3 regions of the Pseudomonas sp. HN2 genome follow, and region 2 is predicted to be linked to each of the others. Evidence: riboswitches for the same ligand, from Rfam matches in the RefSeq annotation. Region 2 holds a riboswitch; each other region holds the start of a gene.
What was found. A riboswitch is a leader RNA that binds a small molecule or an ion and turns the genes downstream of it on or off. The one in region 2 is predicted to bind cobalamin.
Positions count from the first base shown of each region.

Region 1: it holds a riboswitch for cobalamin, as region 2 does, so the genes downstream of both, LIS66_RS15185 (ABC transporter substrate-binding protein) here and cobW (cobalamin biosynthesis protein CobW) in region 2, are expected to answer to the same signal.
Region 3: it holds a riboswitch for cobalamin, as region 2 does, so the genes downstream of both, cobO (cob(I)yrinic acid a,c-diamide adenosyltransferase) here and cobW (cobalamin biosynthesis protein CobW) in region 2, are expected to answer to the same signal.

Region 1 is NZ_CP085885.1:3,516,687-3,522,615, forward strand. Features, by position in the region: gene LIS66_RS15170 (ABC transporter ATP-binding protein) at 1-777, shown strand, start outside; gene map (type I methionyl aminopeptidase) at 979-1,770, opposite strand; gene LIS66_RS15180 (ParD-like family protein) at 1,767-1,994, opposite strand; cobalamin riboswitch at 2,110-2,304, shown strand; gene LIS66_RS15185 (ABC transporter substrate-binding protein) at 2,445-3,458, shown strand; gene LIS66_RS15190 (FecCD family ABC transporter permease) at 3,455-4,471, shown strand; gene LIS66_RS15195 (ABC transporter ATP-binding protein) at 4,468-5,232, shown strand; gene LIS66_RS15200 (GNAT family N-acetyltransferase) at 5,171-5,722, opposite strand; gene metE (5-methyltetrahydropteroyltriglutamate--homocysteine S-methyltransferase) at 5,907-5,929, opposite strand, start outside.
Region 2 is NZ_CP085885.1:2,800,010-2,805,938, forward strand. Features, by position in the region: gene LIS66_RS12245 (ATP-grasp domain-containing protein) at 1-372, opposite strand, end outside; gene LIS66_RS12250 (hypothetical protein) at 369-1,649, opposite strand; gene LIS66_RS12255 (2OG-Fe dioxygenase family protein) at 1,649-2,401, opposite strand; cobalamin riboswitch at 2,749-2,954, shown strand; gene cobW (cobalamin biosynthesis protein CobW) at 3,053-4,117, shown strand; gene cobN (cobaltochelatase subunit CobN) at 4,121-5,929, shown strand, end outside.
Region 3 is NZ_CP085885.1:1,803,659-1,809,587, reverse strand. Features, by position in the region: gene cbiB (adenosylcobinamide-phosphate synthase CbiB) at 1-633, opposite strand, end outside; gene bluB (5,6-dimethylbenzimidazole synthase) at 630-1,280, opposite strand; gene LIS66_RS07980 (cobyrinate a,c-diamide synthase) at 1,277-2,677, opposite strand; gene cobO (cob(I)yrinic acid a,c-diamide adenosyltransferase) at 2,674-3,285, opposite strand; cobalamin riboswitch at 3,366-3,591, opposite strand; gene LIS66_RS07970 (hypothetical protein) at 3,754-4,338, shown strand; gene LIS66_RS07965 (PQQ-dependent sugar dehydrogenase) at 4,405-5,718, shown strand; gene LIS66_RS07960 (C40 family peptidase) at 5,844-5,929, opposite strand, start outside.

The DNA of each region.
Region 1 (5,929 bases), 720 kb from region 2:
GTCGATGCAATGTTGAAACTGGTGCAGCTCGAACAGTTCGCCCATCGCCGCCCTTCGCAACTGTCCGGCGGTCAGCAGCAACGTGTCGCCATCGCCCGGGCGCTGGTTTACGAGCCGCGCATTCTGCTGATGGACGAACCACTGGGCGCGCTGGACAAGAAGCTGCGCGAGGACTTGCAGGATGAACTGCGCCAGCTGCACCGCCGCCTGGGCATCACCATCGTCTACGTGACCCACGACCAGGAAGAAGCCATGCGTCTGTCGCAACGCATTGCGATTTTCAGCCACGGCAAGATCGTCGGTCTGGGCAGTGGTTATGACCTCTATCAGAATCCGCCGAATGCGTTTGTCGCGTCGTTTCTGGGTAACTCGAACTTCCTCAAGCTCAAGGCGCAAGGCAATGCGGCGGCAAGTTTCGAGGGGCAGTCGTTGTCGATTCGGCTGACGGCGGGCTTGCACACCGATCAGGATGTGCTGCTGATGGTGCGGCCGGAAAAGGCCTTGGCGCTGAGCACGCAGCAAGCGCTGGATGAGCCGCTGGCGGCGGGTTGGAATGAGGTTTCGGCGAACGTGGTGGAGGTGCTGTTTCTCGGTGAGAGCCAGACGTGCAGCGTGGTGACTGCAGGCGGGACGTCGATGACGGTAAAAGCCCTGTCGGCGGCGGGCATGCCGCTCAAGGCTGGCGACCCGGTGCGAGTGCGCTGGGCGACGGCGGATGCGTGCGTTTATACCGAATGGACCGAGAGCGATTTGAACAAGGCCGCAGGTGCCCACTGATTGCGCTGAGTCAGTTGGATCTAACCCCTCACCCCAGCCCTCTCCTCCAGGGGGGCGAGGGGGAAAGGGAGCCGATCTTCATGCTGTTCAAATGTAAGATCGACTCGGTATCGCACCTCGGCGTATCTCGCAACAACACCTCGGTCAGTCCCCTCTCCCTCTGGGAGAGGGCTAGGGTGAGGGCAAGCAGGCGACGCGGTCTCAGCCAATGGCCCGGTACCCTTCAATCTCATCCGGCCACGCCGTCAGCACTTCGAATCCGGTCTCTGTCACCGCGACCATATGCTCCCACTGCGCCGACAACGAGCCGTCCTTGGTCAGCACGGTCCAGCCGTCCGGCATGTTCTTCACATGGCGCTTGCCGGCATTGAGCATCGGTTCCACGGTGAAGATCATCCCGGCCTTGAGCTTCAGACCCTGACCGGGAAAACCGTAATGCAGGATCTGCGGCTCATCGTGATAGATCTTGCCGATGCCGTGACCGCAATACTCGCGGACCACGCTGAAGCCCTCCGCCTCCGCCAGGCGCTGGATCGCATGGCCGATATCGCCCAGCGTCGCGCCCGGTTTGACTGCGCGAATGCCTGCGCACATGGCCTCGTAGGTGGTCTTGATCAGGTGCTGCGCTTCGGCGGTCGCCTCACCCACCACGTACATGCGGCTGGTATCACCGAACCAGCCGTCCTTGATCACGGCGATGTCGAGGTTGACGATGTCGCCGTCCTTCAACGGCGTGCCCGACGGAATCCCGTGACACACCACATCGTTGACCGATGCACAGACGGTTTTCGGGAAACCGTGATAACCGACATTGGCCGGCACGGCTTTCTGCACATTGACGATGTAGTCGTTGCACAACCGGTCGAGCTCATCGGTGGTCACGCCGGCCTTCACATGCGGCACCAGCATCGCCAGCACCTCGGCAGCCAGTTTGCCGGCGGCGCGGGATTTTTCGATGTCGGCGGGTGTGTTGATCCTGATCTGGTTTCTCATGCGCTGACGGCTTCCTGTGTCAGTTGGTGCAGATCCAGTCCGCCGTTCTGTTCGGCGCGGATCAGCAGGCGGCAAATGGCGCTGTGGTCGAGGTTGGGGTGCAGCTCGGCGAGCATGCCGATGCGCATCCAGTGCTCGGCCTGCGCGTTGATCGAGCGGCTGAGTGCGTTGCTGGAGATGCGCAGATTTTCGTGCATGTCCTCTGAAATCTTTACGATGCCCATATATGAATCCACTACGATATGTATATGTTTCGTATACTAGCCAAACATTGCCACGGATTGCAAACGCTCCGGCATGGAAACACAGCAGATTCGGCTCCCCTTCACCGGCCTGATCGACTACCATGCCCGCGCCGGTTTCCACACGGAATTAATAGGGAATCCGAAATGCTTGCACAGCATCAATCGGAACTGCCCCCGCAACTGTAGGTGCCGAGCCTGCTCCTCGACTGCCACTGGGTAATCCCCGGGAAGGCCGGAGCATGGCGATGACGCATCAGTCAGGAGACCTGCCGGCACAGTGACTGACTAACCGGCGGGGTGTCCGGGAAGGACATCGTGCCGTGCGCTTTTTCACCATGCCGGCCTAGCGCAGTTTCCACGACCGCGCCCGAGGTGTGTTTCCAGACCGTACCCGCCCGCTCCCGTACGGTTCCCCCTGGAGACTGCCCCATGCTGCTGCCCCGCGTTGCCACCCTGCTCACCTCTCTGAGCCTCTGCGCCCTGGCGCAAGCGGCGCCGACTGCCTATCCGCTGACCGTGGAAAACTGCGGCAGCAGCCTTACTTTCCAGCACGCGCCCGCACGCACGGTGACCATCGGCCAGGCCGGCACCGAAATGCTCTATGCCTTGGGCCTGGGCGACAAGGTTGTCGGCACTTCGCTGTGGTTCAACGACGTGCTGGGCACATACAAAGCGCAGAACGACAGGATCGAGCGCCTCGCCGATAACGAGCCGAGTTTCGAAGCGGTGATCGGCAAACGCCCGGAACTGGTCGCCGTCGAGCTGGAATGGATGGTCGGCCCGCAAGGCGCGGTCGGCACCCGCGAGCAGTTTCACGAGCTGAAGATTCCGACCTACCTGCTGCCCTCCGATTGCGAAGCCAAGGACAACCTCGTCGGTGCGGACGGCACGCGGCTGGCGCCGTTTCGCATCGACAGCGTCTACAAAGGCGTGAGCCAACTGGCGGCGATTTTCGACGTGCAGGCGCGTGGCGAACAGCTCAATGAGCAGCTCAAAGCCAGCCTCGCACAATCGATCGCCACCGCGAAAAACCAGCAGGGCAAAGACGTCAGCGCCCTGGTGTGGTTCTCCAGCGCCGAGATGGACATCGAGCCGTTCGTGGCCGGGCACAAAGGTGTGCCCGATTTCATGCTCAGCACCCTCGGCGTGCGCAACATCGTCGAGTCGGATGAAGAATGGCCGACCGTCGGCTGGGAAACCATCGCCAAGGCCAATCCGACGTTTCTGGTCATCGCGCGCATGGATCGCCGGCGTTTCCCGGCTGACGACTACCAGAAGAAGCTCGCCTTCCTGCGCAGTGATCCGGTGACGCGCAACATGGACGCGGTCAAGCACAACCGCATCATCGTCCTCGACGCCATGGCCATGCAGGCCAGCCTGCGCACCTTCGATGGCCTCGCACAACTGGCCACCGCCATCAACGGCTACGACCTGTCGCAATGAGCAGTCGCGTGATCCGTGCCCTGCTGGTTCTGTTGACGCTGTCGGTCGCGCTGATCGGCGGTGTGGCCATTGGTGAGACCTCCATCGAGCCGAGCGTGGTGCTGCAAGTGCTGGCGAACAAGCTGTGGGGCGCCGGTTATGTGCTCGACCCGATCGACGAAGGCATCGTCTGGAACTATCGCCTGACCCGCGCGCTGGTCGCGGCGGCCTGCGGTGCCGGCCTGGCGACATGCGGGGTGATCCTGCAATCGCTGCTGCGCAATCCGTTGGCCGATCCGTATCTACTGGGGATTTCCGCAGGTGCCTCGACCGGCGCGGTGATGGTCGCCCTGCTCGGCGTCGGCGCCGGAGCGATCTCGCTGTCGGCCGGTGCCTTCGCCGGTGCGGTGACCGCGTTCGTGCTGGTGATTCTGTTGGCACGGGTCAGCGGCTCGGCCAGCGGCACCGGACAGATCATTCTTGCCGGGATTGCCGGCTCGCAGCTGTTCAACGCCCTCACGGCTTTTCTGATCACCCGCTCGGCCAGCTCCGAACAGGCGCGCGGGATCATGTTCTGGCTGCTCGGCAATCTCGGCGGCGTGCGCTGGCCGTCGGTGTGGCTGGCAGTGCCGGTGGCTGTGTTGGGGTTGGTTGTTTGTCTGTGGCATCGCCGGGCGCTGGATGCGTTCACCTTTGGCGCGGATTCGGCGGCGTCTCTCGGCATTCCAGTACGACGTGTGCAGATTCTATTGATTGGCTGCGCCGCGCTGGTAACGGCGGTGATGGTGTCGATTGTCGGCTCGATCGGCTTTGTCGGTCTGGTGATTCCCCATGCCGCGCGGTTGTTGCTCGGCACCGGTCATGCGCGTCTGCTGCCGGCCAGTGCGCTGGGCGGTGCGGTGTTTCTGATTGCCGCCGATGTGCTGTCACGCACCCTGATCAAGGGTCAGGTGATTCCGGTCGGCGTGATCACCGCGCTGGTGGGCGCACCGGTGTTCGCGCTGATTCTGGTGGGTCGGAGATCGGCGCGATGAACCCGGTTCTGAGTTGTGCGAGTGTGGGCTTCAAGGTGCGTGGTGCCGAGTTGCTCCACGGTGTCAGTCTCGATGTTCAGCGTGGTGAAACCCTCGGTATCGTTGGCCCGAACGGCTCCGGCAAATCCACATTGCTGAAACTGCTCGCCGGCCTGCGTGAACCGAGCACAGGCCAAGTGCGGCTCGACGGCCAGGCGCTTTGCAAGTTGTCCCGGCGCAGCATCGCGCAAACGCTCGCCGTGGTTGAACAGCAGGCCGATACCGACGATGGCATTCGCGTGTTCGACGCCGTCGCGCTGGGGCGCACGCCATGGTTGTCGGCGCTGCAACCGTGGTCGCCGGCCGATGCCGCCATCGTCGAGCAAGCGCTGGTCGACGTTGACGCCGTGCACCTGCGCAACCGCCTCTGGCGCAGCCTCTCCGGCGGTGAACGCCAGCGCGTGCACATCGCTCGCGCCTTGGCGCAGCGCCCGCAGATTCTGCTGCTCGACGAGCCGGCCAACCACCTCGACATCCAGCATCAATTGAGCATTCTGCAAGTGGTGCGCACTCTGCCGGTGACTACGCTGATCGCCCTGCACGATCTCAATCAGGCGCTTAAATGCGATCGCCTGGCGGTGCTGGAACGCGGGCGGCTGGTGGCGCTCGGCGAACCGCTGCACGTGCTGACGCCGGAGCGCTTACAGACGACCTTCGGGGTCAGGGCGCACTACCTGACGGATCCGTTCGATGGCGCGCAGATATTGCGTTTTCATTCATGAACGATTGCATGTGCGTGGTCTGCCAGACCGGGTCCTTGTCGACCTGAGCAATGGCAAAACCCTTGCGCTGCCAGAACTCGATGGCGCCCGGCAGAAACGGATGGGTGTGCAGGTAGATCAGCTCCACGCCGTTGGCTAGCGCGTGTTCCTTCAACGCCCGATACAGCGCACCAGCGAGTCCTGATCGGCGCTGCGAAGGCAGGACGAACAGGCGCACGACTTCCACCACTTTCAGGCCGGGGTACACCAGTTGCGGGAAGCGTCGGTCATACGGCAGATAGCCGATCGAGGCGACGATCTGCCCTGCATGACGAGCGATCAGAAAGCAGCCTGCGCCATGCAGATAAACCTCGGCGAAACGCGCCAGATCGTCAGGCGTGCCGGAGGCGCTGAGTTTGGGAAACAGCTCGGCGCGGGCCTTGAGGGTGAAATCGAGGATGGCCGGGATGTCGGCTTCAGAGGCGGCTTGAATGACTGGCTGGGGGTCCATGGGTGCGGGAGGTACCTGGGTTGCGGTGGGTCACGGTAACAATTGCGAGCCTGCCGTGCCATCCGGAATCACACCCCCTGTAGGAGTGAGCCTGCTCGCGATAGCGGTGGGTCAGTCGCTTATGTGTTGAATGACACTCCGCTATCGCGAGCAGGCTCACTCCTACAGGGGACTGCGTTGGCTACTATGCCCACTCTCTGCGCAGTT
Region 2 (5,929 bases):
AGGGTTGTCCGATCGCAGGAAACGTTGCCGCTGCAGCACCTTGTCGAGGGTGTTTTCGACGTTGCGGTGCAGATGAGCCAGTGCCGGAATTGCCGCGCACAGCTGCGCCGAGATGGCGACGTAGCTCTCACGGAAGTTCAGCACGCTGGTGAAACGGTGCTGGTTGAGCAACTGTTGCGTCAGTTCGATCAGTTCGGCCGTCAGTCCTTTGGAAAAGTCGTACAGCGCGACCGGCGAAATCCGCTTCGCGTCGGCGATCTTGCTGGTTTTGCGGCTGTCGGCAATCAGCAGGGGCGTGATGCCCTCGGCCAGCAGGCCCTCGTATTCGCCATCGCGGACGTTGCCAAGAATCAGGCAGGCTGACGCGCTCATTGGCATGTCTCCTGATCGAAGCTGTAGTGAACCTGGTTCAGGCGCTGGCAAATATGCGCCAAACGGATCCGGTCGACGCCGTTTGCACCGCCATTGAGGACGTTACGGATAATCTGCGCCAACGCCTCTAGATCCTCTGTGGTGATGCCCAGGCGGGTGATTTCCTGAAGTCCGAAGCGCAGGCAATCCCGACCGTTCACTTGTTTGTTGTTGACCCGGATGCCCAGCTCGTTGAGCTGCTGCGCCGCGCGCCTCGCCTGTTCGCCTTCCAGCAGCAGCAAGTGCGTGTCGGTGGGGTGCAGTTTCCAGCCTGGAATGTCGACCAGCGCGTCGTGCAGTTGCTGGCTATTGGCGCACATGCGTCGAGCGTAGGCCTGGCCGAAACACTCGGTTTCCATGAGGGTGACGAACAGTTGCAGCAAACCGGGCAGATTGGGCGACGACACCAGGCCGCCGCTGAGCGTCTGCTCGATCGACCGGGCCAGGTCGGCGCGGCGGGTGACGATCAGCGCCCGGTGCGGACCGGCCATGGATTTGTGGGTGTTGCCTTGCAGGATGTCGGCACCGTCGTCGAGCGGATTCGGGAATGCCTGACCTGCGATCAGTCCCAAAGTGTGCGAGGCGTCATAGAGAATCAGGGTTCGCTCGAGGCCGCAGTGGTCGAGCAATGCGCGCAACGGTCTGATGGCGATGGCGCGGATGGTCAGGCCATGATCGATCAGCACCGCCGAGGGGGGCGCAGCGAGTGACTGAACGACCTGCTGGAAATGCTCGAGATCGATTTGTCCGTCTGTTGTCAGCCTGCAATAAACGCTGTGTCTGCCGATTCGTCGTACCAGTGGTCCAGTGGCAAAATGGCCGCCGCTCTCGGGCGCCAGCGACACAATGGTATTCCCCGGTTCGGTCAGGGCGGCCAATACGCTCAGGGTGCAATGGACGCCGGAGAGTACGCGATATTCAACAAATGGCGCGTTGAACATCGCCTGCACAGCTTGCGTCGCCAATGCCTTCAATGTCTCGACTTCAGGAAAGTGTTCGATCTGCATACCGTTGAATTCGGCGGCGTAGCGCTGCCCGTCAATGGCCTTGGCGTTGAACAGATAGCGCTCGTAGTGCCGGTTTTGCCCGAGCGTGCGCGCAGTGTCTGACAGGATGTTTTCATTGGCCGTCAACGACAGTGTGGAAGTTCGCCGCGAACAGGCTTGCTGGAACTGCTTCAGAATAAAATCATGGGTGCCAGGCAGGGCGATGGGAAGTGCATGATTTGAATGATTCATTAGTAGTCCGCCAGGTCGAAGTCAATGATCAACATGTCGCGGCTGCCGCGATCGGAATTAATGCCTGATGTTTGCAATGGAGAAACATCGTGCATAAGTATCCGGTCATTCAACACGATAGTTTCCAGATAATCCGTAAGCGTTGCGCTGAACACACAGCCGCTATCGTCATGGAATATCCGGCTCTCGCCGCCAATGACATGCTGGCGATTGATCAGGTGTTGAAAAACAAAATCATGCCCATCACGATGCCGGCCCTCGGGCGTGGCGTGCCCGCTATGGCCTGGATCGCACAGGATGCGGAACTGATGGCAGGTCACTAGCCAGTCACGCCGGCCGACCGTCAACTCCATCAGCGCCAGGTCGGCGGCCAGCAACGAGCGCAATACTGCGGACTCGATAAACGTCGCTTCGCTGCGCTGATAAGTGCGCTGGACGCCGCCCAGCAGCGGATTGTGCGCTTCGGTCTGAAAAAAGTGGCAGTCGGGCAACGGCGTCCACTGGCCTTCGCGGTGGCGATATTCGAACTTGCAGATGCGCCGCTCGCGGCTACCGTTCTCCGAGCTTAAGTACGCATCGGCGCACAAACGCTCCCAGGTCGCATTGAAGTCGCGGAACGCGTCCTGACCGAGCGATGCAAGTTCTGCCAATGGATAATCGTAACTGTGCGCGTAGTGGCAATTACCCAGTAATTCGGAAAGTTGTTTTAATACGGCTTGGCCTGATTGCCGTAATGCATTGCCAGCGCTCACGTTGCTGACTCGCTTACAGTCTGGTTATGAAAAAACAGGATTGAACGCTGACGAAAATCAGGCATGCAGAAAATCCTTTTAGGTGTGATTCATAGTCCGTATGAATATTTATAGTTCATATCCTGTTTCAAATTATCAATTTGGTTTTTGTAAAGAAATGTAATGCGGTTGTTTAATGGCTCTAATTCACGCTCTAGCGCGAGTTGGGTTTTAATGCGTGCATCCATATATGTAGGAAATAACTTACAGACAAATTTTTAAATGAGAACTGATCGCGGCTTATATATGAAAGATTCATGTTCATATAGCGGCGACGTTGCAGCTGTTGACCCGCCTCCCGGGCATGCGTAGCCTTGCGCTTTCGAGGTTCTTCGGCACTTGCCGAAGCTAAGAAGGGAACGCGGTCGAAGCCGCGGCTGCCCCCGCAACTGTGAACGGTGATGTTCGTTGCCACGCCACTGCAGGCTCAAGCCAGCGGGAAGGCGCAACGAATGCCAGGCCCGGCGCCTGAACACCGTCAGCCAGGAGACCTGCCTCGTCACAGATTCTCACTACAACCGGGCGGGGTGATCCGGTGGCGAATGCTTCCGACGCGCACGCGCGCTGCCGGTTCTCGTCCCGTATGCCCGCCGCTTGCCAAAGGGCATACCGATGAAAACACTGGCCAAACTTCCCGTCACCATCGTCACCGGTTTCCTCGGTTCGGGCAAAACCACGCTGCTGCGCCATATGCTCGACAACGCTCAGGGCCGGCGCATCGCGGTGATCGTCAATGAGTTTGGCGAGCTGGGCATCGACGGGGAAATCCTCAAGCAATGCACCATCGGCTGCACCGAAGAAGAGGCCAGCGGCCGGGTGTACGAATTGGCCAATGGCTGCCTGTGCTGCACGGTGCAGGAAGAGTTCTTCCCGGTAATGCGTGAACTGGTTGCCCGCCGAGGTGACCTCGATCACATCCTCATCGAAACCTCCGGCCTGGCCCTGCCCAAGCCGTTGGTGCAAGCCTTCCAGTGGCCGGAAATCCGCAGCGCCTGCACCGTCGACGCGGTGATCACCGTGGTCGACAGCCCGGCCGTGGCCGCTGGCACCTTTGCCGCGTTCCCGGATCAGGTCGACGCCCAGCGCAAGCTCGATCCGAATCTCGACCATGAATCGCCGCTGCACGAGCTGTTCGCCGATCAACTGGCCAGCGCCGATCTGGTCATCCTCAACAAGGTCGATCAGACCAGCCCGGAAGATCTGGCTCGGGTACGCGCTGAAGTCGCCGAAGAACTGCCGCCAGCAGTAAAAATCATCGAAGCCAGCAACGGTCGCCTGCCACTCGACGTGCTGATCGGCCTCGGTGCCGGTTCCGAGGAGCACATCGACAGCCGCCATAGCCACCACGATCACCACCACGACGGTGATGACGACGACCACGATCATGACGCCTTCGATTCGATCTCCATCGAACTGCCGCAAGCTGATGAGAGCCTGCTGCTCGATGCGTTGACGCAACTGGTGGTGCAACACGGCATCCTGCGCGTGAAAGGTTTCGCGGCAATTCCGAACAAGCCGATGCGCCTGTTGATCCAGGGCGTAGGCACGCGTTTCGACAAGCATTTCGACCGCCAGTGGGGCGCCGAAGAAGCCCGCGTCACGCGCCTGGTGCTGATCGGTCAGGAACTCGATGCTGCGCAGCTCGAAGCGCAATTGCGCGCTGCGCTCAGCGTTTAACTCATGCACCTGCTCAGGACCCAGCCCGGCGGATTCGTCTCGGATGACAACATTGCCGACCTCGGACAAACCCCGGCCGAGCTGGTAATCCTGTGCAGCGGCGATTCCAGCCTGGCGCTGCTCGCCGAAGCTGCGCAGCAATTGCCGGAGGATTATCCGAGCCTGCGTCTGGCCAACCCGATGCAGGTGCAGAATCACGCGTCGGTCGATCTGTACGTGGACGAAGTGCTGCGCCACGCCAAGGTCATTCTGATCTCGCTGCACGGCGGCATCGCCTATTGGCGCTATGGTGTCGAGCGGCTGATCGAACTGTCCGAGCGCGGCGTGCAACTGATTCTGGTGCCCGGCGACGACCGCCCGGACCCCGAGCTCAGCGACTTGAGCACGGTCAGCGCCGAAGCACGGGATCGCCTCTGGCAATTCCTGCGTCAGGGCGGCCTGGGCAATGCGCTGGATTTCTTCCGGTGCCTGGGCAATCAATGGTTCGCCCGCGATTACCCGTGGAGCGAACCGCAGACCCTGCCGCGAACGGCGATTTATCACCCACAGAAAAACAACGCTGCCCTGAGCGACTGGCAAGCCGAGTGGCTGCCTGCTCAACCAGTGGCGGCGCTGTTGTTTTATCGCTCGCACTTGCAAGCGGCGAACACCGCGTTCATCGATGTGTTCTGTCAGCGTTTGCAGGCGGCCGGGCTCAATCCGCTGCCGATCGCGGTGGCCAGTCTGAAAGAACCGGGCTGCCTGTCGGTGGTCGAGGAGTGGCTGGATGAGGTCGAGGCCGGGGTGATTCTCAACACCACCGGTTTTGCCCAATCCAGCCCCGAAGCGCCGCATCTGCGCCCGTTTCGCCGCAACATTCCGGTGATCCAGGCAATCTGCGCCCAGGACAACGAGCCCGGCTGGCGCGACAGCGAACAGGGCCTCGGGCCGCGCGATCTGGCGATGCACATTGCCTTGCCGGAGCTCGACGGGCGCATCATCAGTCGGCCGATCAGCTTCAAGGATCTGGCCTGGCGCAGCGAGCGCAGTCAGTCCGATGTGGTCTGCTACCGCGCCCAGCCCGAGCGCATGGATTTCGTCGCCGAACTGGCGCGGCGCTGGATCGATCTGGCGCGCGTGCCCAACGGCGAGAAACGCATCGCGCTGATCCTCGCCAACTACCCGACCCGCGACGGCCGCATCGGCAACGGTGTCGGCCTCGATACGCCGGCAGCGGCGCTGAACATCCTGCGCGCACTGCGCGAACACGGTTATCCGGTCACTGCCGAGTTGCCCGACAGCGGCACCGAGCTGATTCAGCAACTGCTCGGCGGGGTCAGCAATGACCTCGACAGCCTTGACCTGCGCCCATGCCAGCAAAGCCTGGCGATGGACGATTACCTGGCGATGTTCAACGCGCTGCCGGAAGCGAATCGCGCTGCGGTGCTCGAGCGGTGGGGATCGCCACACAACGATCCGATGTGCCGCGACGGGCGCCTGATGATCGCCGGCCTGCGGTTCGCTCTGACCTTCGTCGGCATTCAACCGGCGCGCGGGTATCAGGTCGATCCGAGCGCGGTGTATCACGACCCGGACCTGGTGCCGCCGCACGGCTATCTGGCGTTCTATTTCTGGTTGCGCAACACCTACGGCGCTCACGGCGTAATCCATGTCGGCAAGCACGGCAACCTTGAATGGCTGCCGGGCAAAGGCGTCGGTCTATCAGAGAATTGCTGGCCGGACGCACTGCTCGGGCCGTTGCCGAATATCTATCCGTTTATCGTCAACGACCCGGGCGAGGGCGCCCAGGCCAAACGGCGCACGCAAGCGGTG
Region 3 (5,929 bases), 1.0 Mb from region 2:
CAGCGCGTAGGTCAACGCCACCAGACGCGCAGGAATGTAGTTCAACACGTCGTCGATCTTCGCCGCCGCCCAGCCGAAACGCTCGAAGCGTTCGTTGCGATAACCCCACATCGCATCGAGGGTATTGCTCAAGCGATACAGGACCACGCCCGGTGCGCCGGCGACGACAAACCAGAACAGCGCAGCGAACACCGCATCGCTGCCGTTTTCCAGCACTGACTCCGTGGCGGCGCGGGCTACGGCAGTGCTGTCGAGTTCATCGGTCTGACGGCTGACCAGATAACCGACACGCTTGCGCGCCTCGCCCAGATCATCAGCGCGCAACGCCGCCGCGACCGGCGCGACATGCTCGCCGAGGCTGCGCATGCCCAGGGCGCAATACAGCGCGAGAATCTCGACAATCCAGCCCACGTAGGGCGCCCAGGAAAATGCCGTGGCAAGCAAGGTCAGCGGCAGCACCGCGAGGACCCACGCGGTCACGCCATGGCTGCGCCAGCCACGACCGCCGGCGTTGAAGCGTTGCTCGATGCGCCCGGCGAAATTGCCGAACGCCACCAGCGGATGCCAGCGTTTCGGTTCACCGAGCAGCGCATCCAGCGCTACCGCAGCGACACTCAGCAACGCCACACTCATTGACTCACTCCCCAATAATTTTCATACAGCAACTCGTTCAGCGGCCGCGCCTGCGCCCAGCCTTCGAGCACCAGCATCGGCGCTGGATAGAATTCCTTCACCGGGCCCAGACACAGCACCGCCAGCGGCTTGGCACCGGCCGGCAACTTGAGTAAGTCCGCCAGGGCCTGCGGCTCGAACAGCGAGACCCAGCCCATGCCCAGGCCTTCGGCACGGGACGCCAGCCACAGATTCTGGATCGCGCAGGACAACGAGGCCATGTCCATTTCCGGCAACGTGCGCCGACCGAAGATGTGTTTATCGCGATCGTCCATCAGTGCCGCGACCAGCACTTCGGCGCAATCGTTGATGCCTTCGACCTTGAGCTGCATGAACTCATCGCTGCGCTCGCCGAGGGCTTCGGCGGTGCGGATGCGTTCTGCTTCCACCAGATCGCGGATCTGCCCGCGCAGAGCGCGATCGCTGATACGAATGAAGCGCCAGGGCTGCATCAGGCCGACGCTTGGGGCTTGGTGGGCGGCTTCCAACAAACGTCGCAGCAGTTGCGGCTCGACGCTGCCACCGGTGAAGTGGCGCATGTCGCGGCGTTCGGCGATGGCCTTGTAGACCGCAGCGCGTTCGGCTTCGGAGAATATGTTGTCGGTCATGGCCCTTTCGCGAGCAAGCTCGCTCCCACAGGGGATCTCATTTCTTCAGGAAGCTCACCATTCAATGTGGGAGCGAGCCTGCTCGCGAAGGCGACCTCACGATCTGGCGCAAACAATGCGGCCATCGCAGTCGGATTCGACGGAAAATAAAAGTGCACATAAGAAGCCGTCATCCGCCCCTCACGATAAACCGCCTCGGCCCCGCGCCCGCCATTCGGGCTAAGTCCACGGGCAATCGGCGTCAGCTCGGTGGTGGTCAGCGAATGATGATAGGTATGCCCACGCAAAGAACCTTCCGGCAATTCAACCGCCTGCAACGCCAGCGCCGCGAGACGCTTCTGCATCACCGCATCGCCCTTGAGCAAACCGACCAGTTCAGCGCGGGTGCCTTCCACGTCAGTCAGCGAATCAAGCAGATAAAGCATCCCGCCGCATTCGGCGAGCAACGGTTTGCCCGCCGCATGGTGCGCGCGGATGGCTGCAAGCATTGAGGTGTTTTGCGCCAGCGCGACGTGGTGCAACTCCGGATAACCGCCCGGCAGATACAGGCTGTCGGCGGCGGGCAATTGCGTGTCGCGGATCGGCGAGAAGAACTGCAGCTCGGCACCCATCGCCCGCAGCAGATCGAGGCTGGCACCATAGGTGAAGGCGAAAGCTTCGTCGCGGGCGACGGCGATGCGCACACCCTTTAATAGAGGCTCGGCAGCGATAACGTCAGGCGCGGCGAATTCCACGGCCGGTGGCAGCGCGACTTCGCAGCTGCTGGCCAGTGCATCGGCGGCCGCATCGAGGCGCAGATCCAGATCATTCAATTCGCTGGCCTGGACCAGGCCGAGGTGACGACTTGGCAATTCGATACCGGTCTCGCGGGACAACGCGCCGTACCAGCGCAGACCTTCGGTGAGGCTGCCTTCGAGCAATTGCGCGTGGCGCAAGGTGCCGACGCGGTTGGCCAGCACACCGGCAAAGGGCAAGTCCGGCTGATACTTCGCCAGGCCCAGCGCCAAAGCGCCGAAGGTCTGCGCCATGGCAGTGCCGTCGATCACGCCAAGCACCGGCACGCCGAAGTGCCGCGCCAGATCAGCACTGGACGGCGTGCCGTCGAACAGGCCCATCACGCCCTCGATCAGAATCAGATCAGCCTCGGCGGCGGCTTCCCACAACAGCCGGCGACTTTCCTGCTCGCCGACCATCCACATGTCCAATTGATACACCGGCGCACCGCTGGCGCGCTCGAGAATCATCGGGTCGAGAAAGTCCGGGCCGCATTTGAACACGCGCACCTTGCGCCCCTGGTTGCGATGCAAACGGGCGAGCGCGGCGGTGACGGTGGTCTTGCCCTGACCGGAGGCCGGCGCGGCGATGAGCACCGCCGGGCAGTGACGTGGTTGCTTCAAAGTTCGACGCCTTTCTGCGCTTTGATCCCGGCCTGGAAAGCGTGCTTGAGCATGCCCATTTCGGTGACCGTGTCGCCCATCTCGATCATTTCCGGCTTGGCGCCGCGACCGGTGACGACCACATGTTGCATCGGCGGGCGCGCCTGCAAATCGCTGAGCACCTGATCGAGGTCGAGGTAGCCGTGCTTGAGGGCGATGTTCAACTCGTCGAGCACCACCAGACCGATCGACGGATCACGCAACAATTCGCGGGAGACGTCCCAGGCCGCAGTCGCAGCGGCGATATCGCGCTGGCGATCCTGGGTTTCCCAAGTGAAGCCTTCACCCATGACGTGAAAACGCACCTGCTCGGGGAAGCGGCGGAAGAACAATTCCTCGCCGGTGCTGTTGCGGCCTTTGATGAACTGCACCACGCCGCACTGCATGCCGTGGCCCATGGCACGGGCGAGCATGCCGAACGCCGAACTGCTCTTGCCTTTGCCATTGCCGGTCAGCACCAGCACCAGGCCGCACTCGTCGGGCGAATTGGCGATGCGTTCGTCGATCACGGCTTTCTTGCGCTGCATGCGCGCCAGATGGCGCTCGTCGCGGTCGGGGGAATCAGTCATGGGGAGCTCTCCGTTGAGGCTGGATAACGGCGGGCAGGCACAAGAATAGACGGCAAAAAGCCTGGCATCGCCCACCGTGATGCCGCTGAGATGGATCAGGCCGGTCTCCGGGCTCATGAGCGGCGTTTCGCCGGACTGCGCGCCTTCCCGCTTTGAGCAGTGGCATTTCACGCAATCTTCACTCATTTACCGTTGCGGGGGCAGCGCCGGGATCGTCGTGGCTTCGCTTGAAGTCCACGCTCACCGGCTTCCCTGTTTCACTCTGTCGACACTGGGCCACAGAGCACCTGAAACAAGCGGCGAAGGTTAGAGGGTTGGGGGTGGAGCGTCAATTGAAGAGGCGCTTTGCGCGCGAATAACTGCCGCTGATCCATTGTGCAGCGGCAATATTGTGCCAGACTGTGACAAGTGATATCAAAGAGCCATGCTTTTCTCGACAATCTCACCACAACAATAAGGATGACGACGATGCAAGGCATGATCATCAGCAACCCGCGCCTGGAATTTCTGCGCCCGGTGCTGGAACGCTGGCTTGACTGTATCGATCGCTACAACAGCGTGCGCGGCGACAATGACGCGCCGTACTGGCACGACGAAAAAGCCAACCTCGGCTTGCTTTCAGCGGCGGCGTGGATGGCTGAAATGGTCACGCTAAACGACACGGCCACGCGTAAACAGAGCGAAGAAGGCGAGCGCAATGCCCGCGCCGATCTGCTGATTGCCGGCAGCGAAGACCGCGCGTACATTCAGGCCACGCAACGCTGGCCACGGGTCAACAACCTCAACCTGACCCAGGCGCTGCTCGACATCACCGTGGATGCCAGGCGCATCAGCTACGCCAGCGACCTGAAGCTCGGCTGCCTCTTCGTCGCCCCGCAAAAAGCCCAGCACAGCGCCAGCCCCGAAGAGCTGCAGGACATGGTCGACGACTTGCAAAAAGAGCACACCTGCGCCGTAGCCTGGTATTTCCCTTACGCCTATCGCAAATTGCACAGCGAAGCGGGCAACTATCATCCAGGCATCGCCGTGCTGTTCAAGGAAGCCCGCGGCTGAGCAGTTGAACCATCGGGCCTGCGCCCTCCTCTATGATTAGGAATGCATTCATAGGGAAGATCAGCAATGCGCAAGGCCCAACTCGCTCTTATCATCGCCGTCGCCGGCGGGCTCGCCGCCTGCGGTGAAACCTCCAGCCTGCAAGTCTCCGATGGCACCGGCCCGTCACCGAAACTGCCCGAACCGAACAAGACGCTGATCCCGACAGTGAACATCGCCCCGGCGGTGGGCTGGCCGGAAGGTGCGAAACCGACCGCAGCGGCCGGCACTCAGGTCGCCGCGTTTGCCGAAGGCCTCGATCACCCGCGCTGGCTGTATGTGCTGCCCAACGGCGATGTGCTGGTGGCGGAAACCAACGCGCCGCCCAAACCCGATGACAGCAAAGGCATTCGCGGCTGGGTCATGAAGAAAGTCATGGGCAAGGCCGGCGCTGGCGTGCCGAGCCCGAACCGCATCACCCTGCTGCGTGATGCCGACCACGATGGCGTCGCAGAAACCCGCACGGTGTTTCTGCAAAACCTCAACTCGCCGTTTGGCATGACGCTGGTCGGCAACGACCTGTATGTGGCCGACACCGATCGCCTGCTGCGCTTCAACTACGAGCCGGGCGCCACCGAGATCAAAACCCAACCGATCAAAGTCGTCGATCTGCCGGGTGGCACGCTGAATCACCACTGGACCAAAAACGTTATTGCGAGCAAGGACGGCAACAAGTTGTACGTCACGGTCGGCTCGAACAGCAACGTCGGCGAAAACGGTCTGGATCAGGAAGAAGGCCGCGCGGCGATCTGGGAAGTCGACCGCGCAACCGGCAATCACCGGATCTTCGCCTCGGGCATCCGCAACCCCAACGGCCTCGCTTGGGAACCCACCAGCGGCGCGCTGTGGACGGCGGTCAACGAGCGTGACGAAATCGGCAGCGACCTGGTGCCGGACTACATCACCTCGGTCAAGGACGGCGGTTTCTATGGCTGGCCGTTCAGCTATTACGGCCAGCACGTCGATGTTCGGGTCAAACCGCAGAACCTCGATCTGGTGGCCAAGGCCATCGCCCCGGATTACGCCGTCGGCCCGCACACCGCTTCGCTGGGCCTGACCTTCGCCGAGGGCAACAGCCTGCCGGCGCAATTCAAGGAAGGCGCGTTCATTGGCCAGCATGGCTCGTGGAACCGCAAACCGCACAGCGGCTACAAAGTGATTTTCGTACCGTTCACTGGCGGCAAGCCGACCGGTCAACCGGTGGATGTGCTGACCGGTTTCCTCGACAAGGACGAGAACGCGCTCGGCCGCCCGGTGGGCGTGGTGATCGATCAGCAAGGTGGTTTGCTGGTGGCGGATGATGTGGGCAACAAGGTGTGGCGCGTTTCGGCCAGTAAATAAGCTGAGCGCAACGCAAAAATGTGGGAGCGAGCCTGCTCGCGAAAACGGTATATCAGTCAAATCATAGTCGACTGACACTCCGCCTTCGCGAGCAGGCTCGCTCCCCAGTTCGTTATGTGTGCGAGCTAGGGGTTATGCGCCAACTGCCCCGGCTGCAACACCCGCTTGGCGCTCAGATACGCTTTCTGCCAGTAGGCCTTCGACAGGCTGT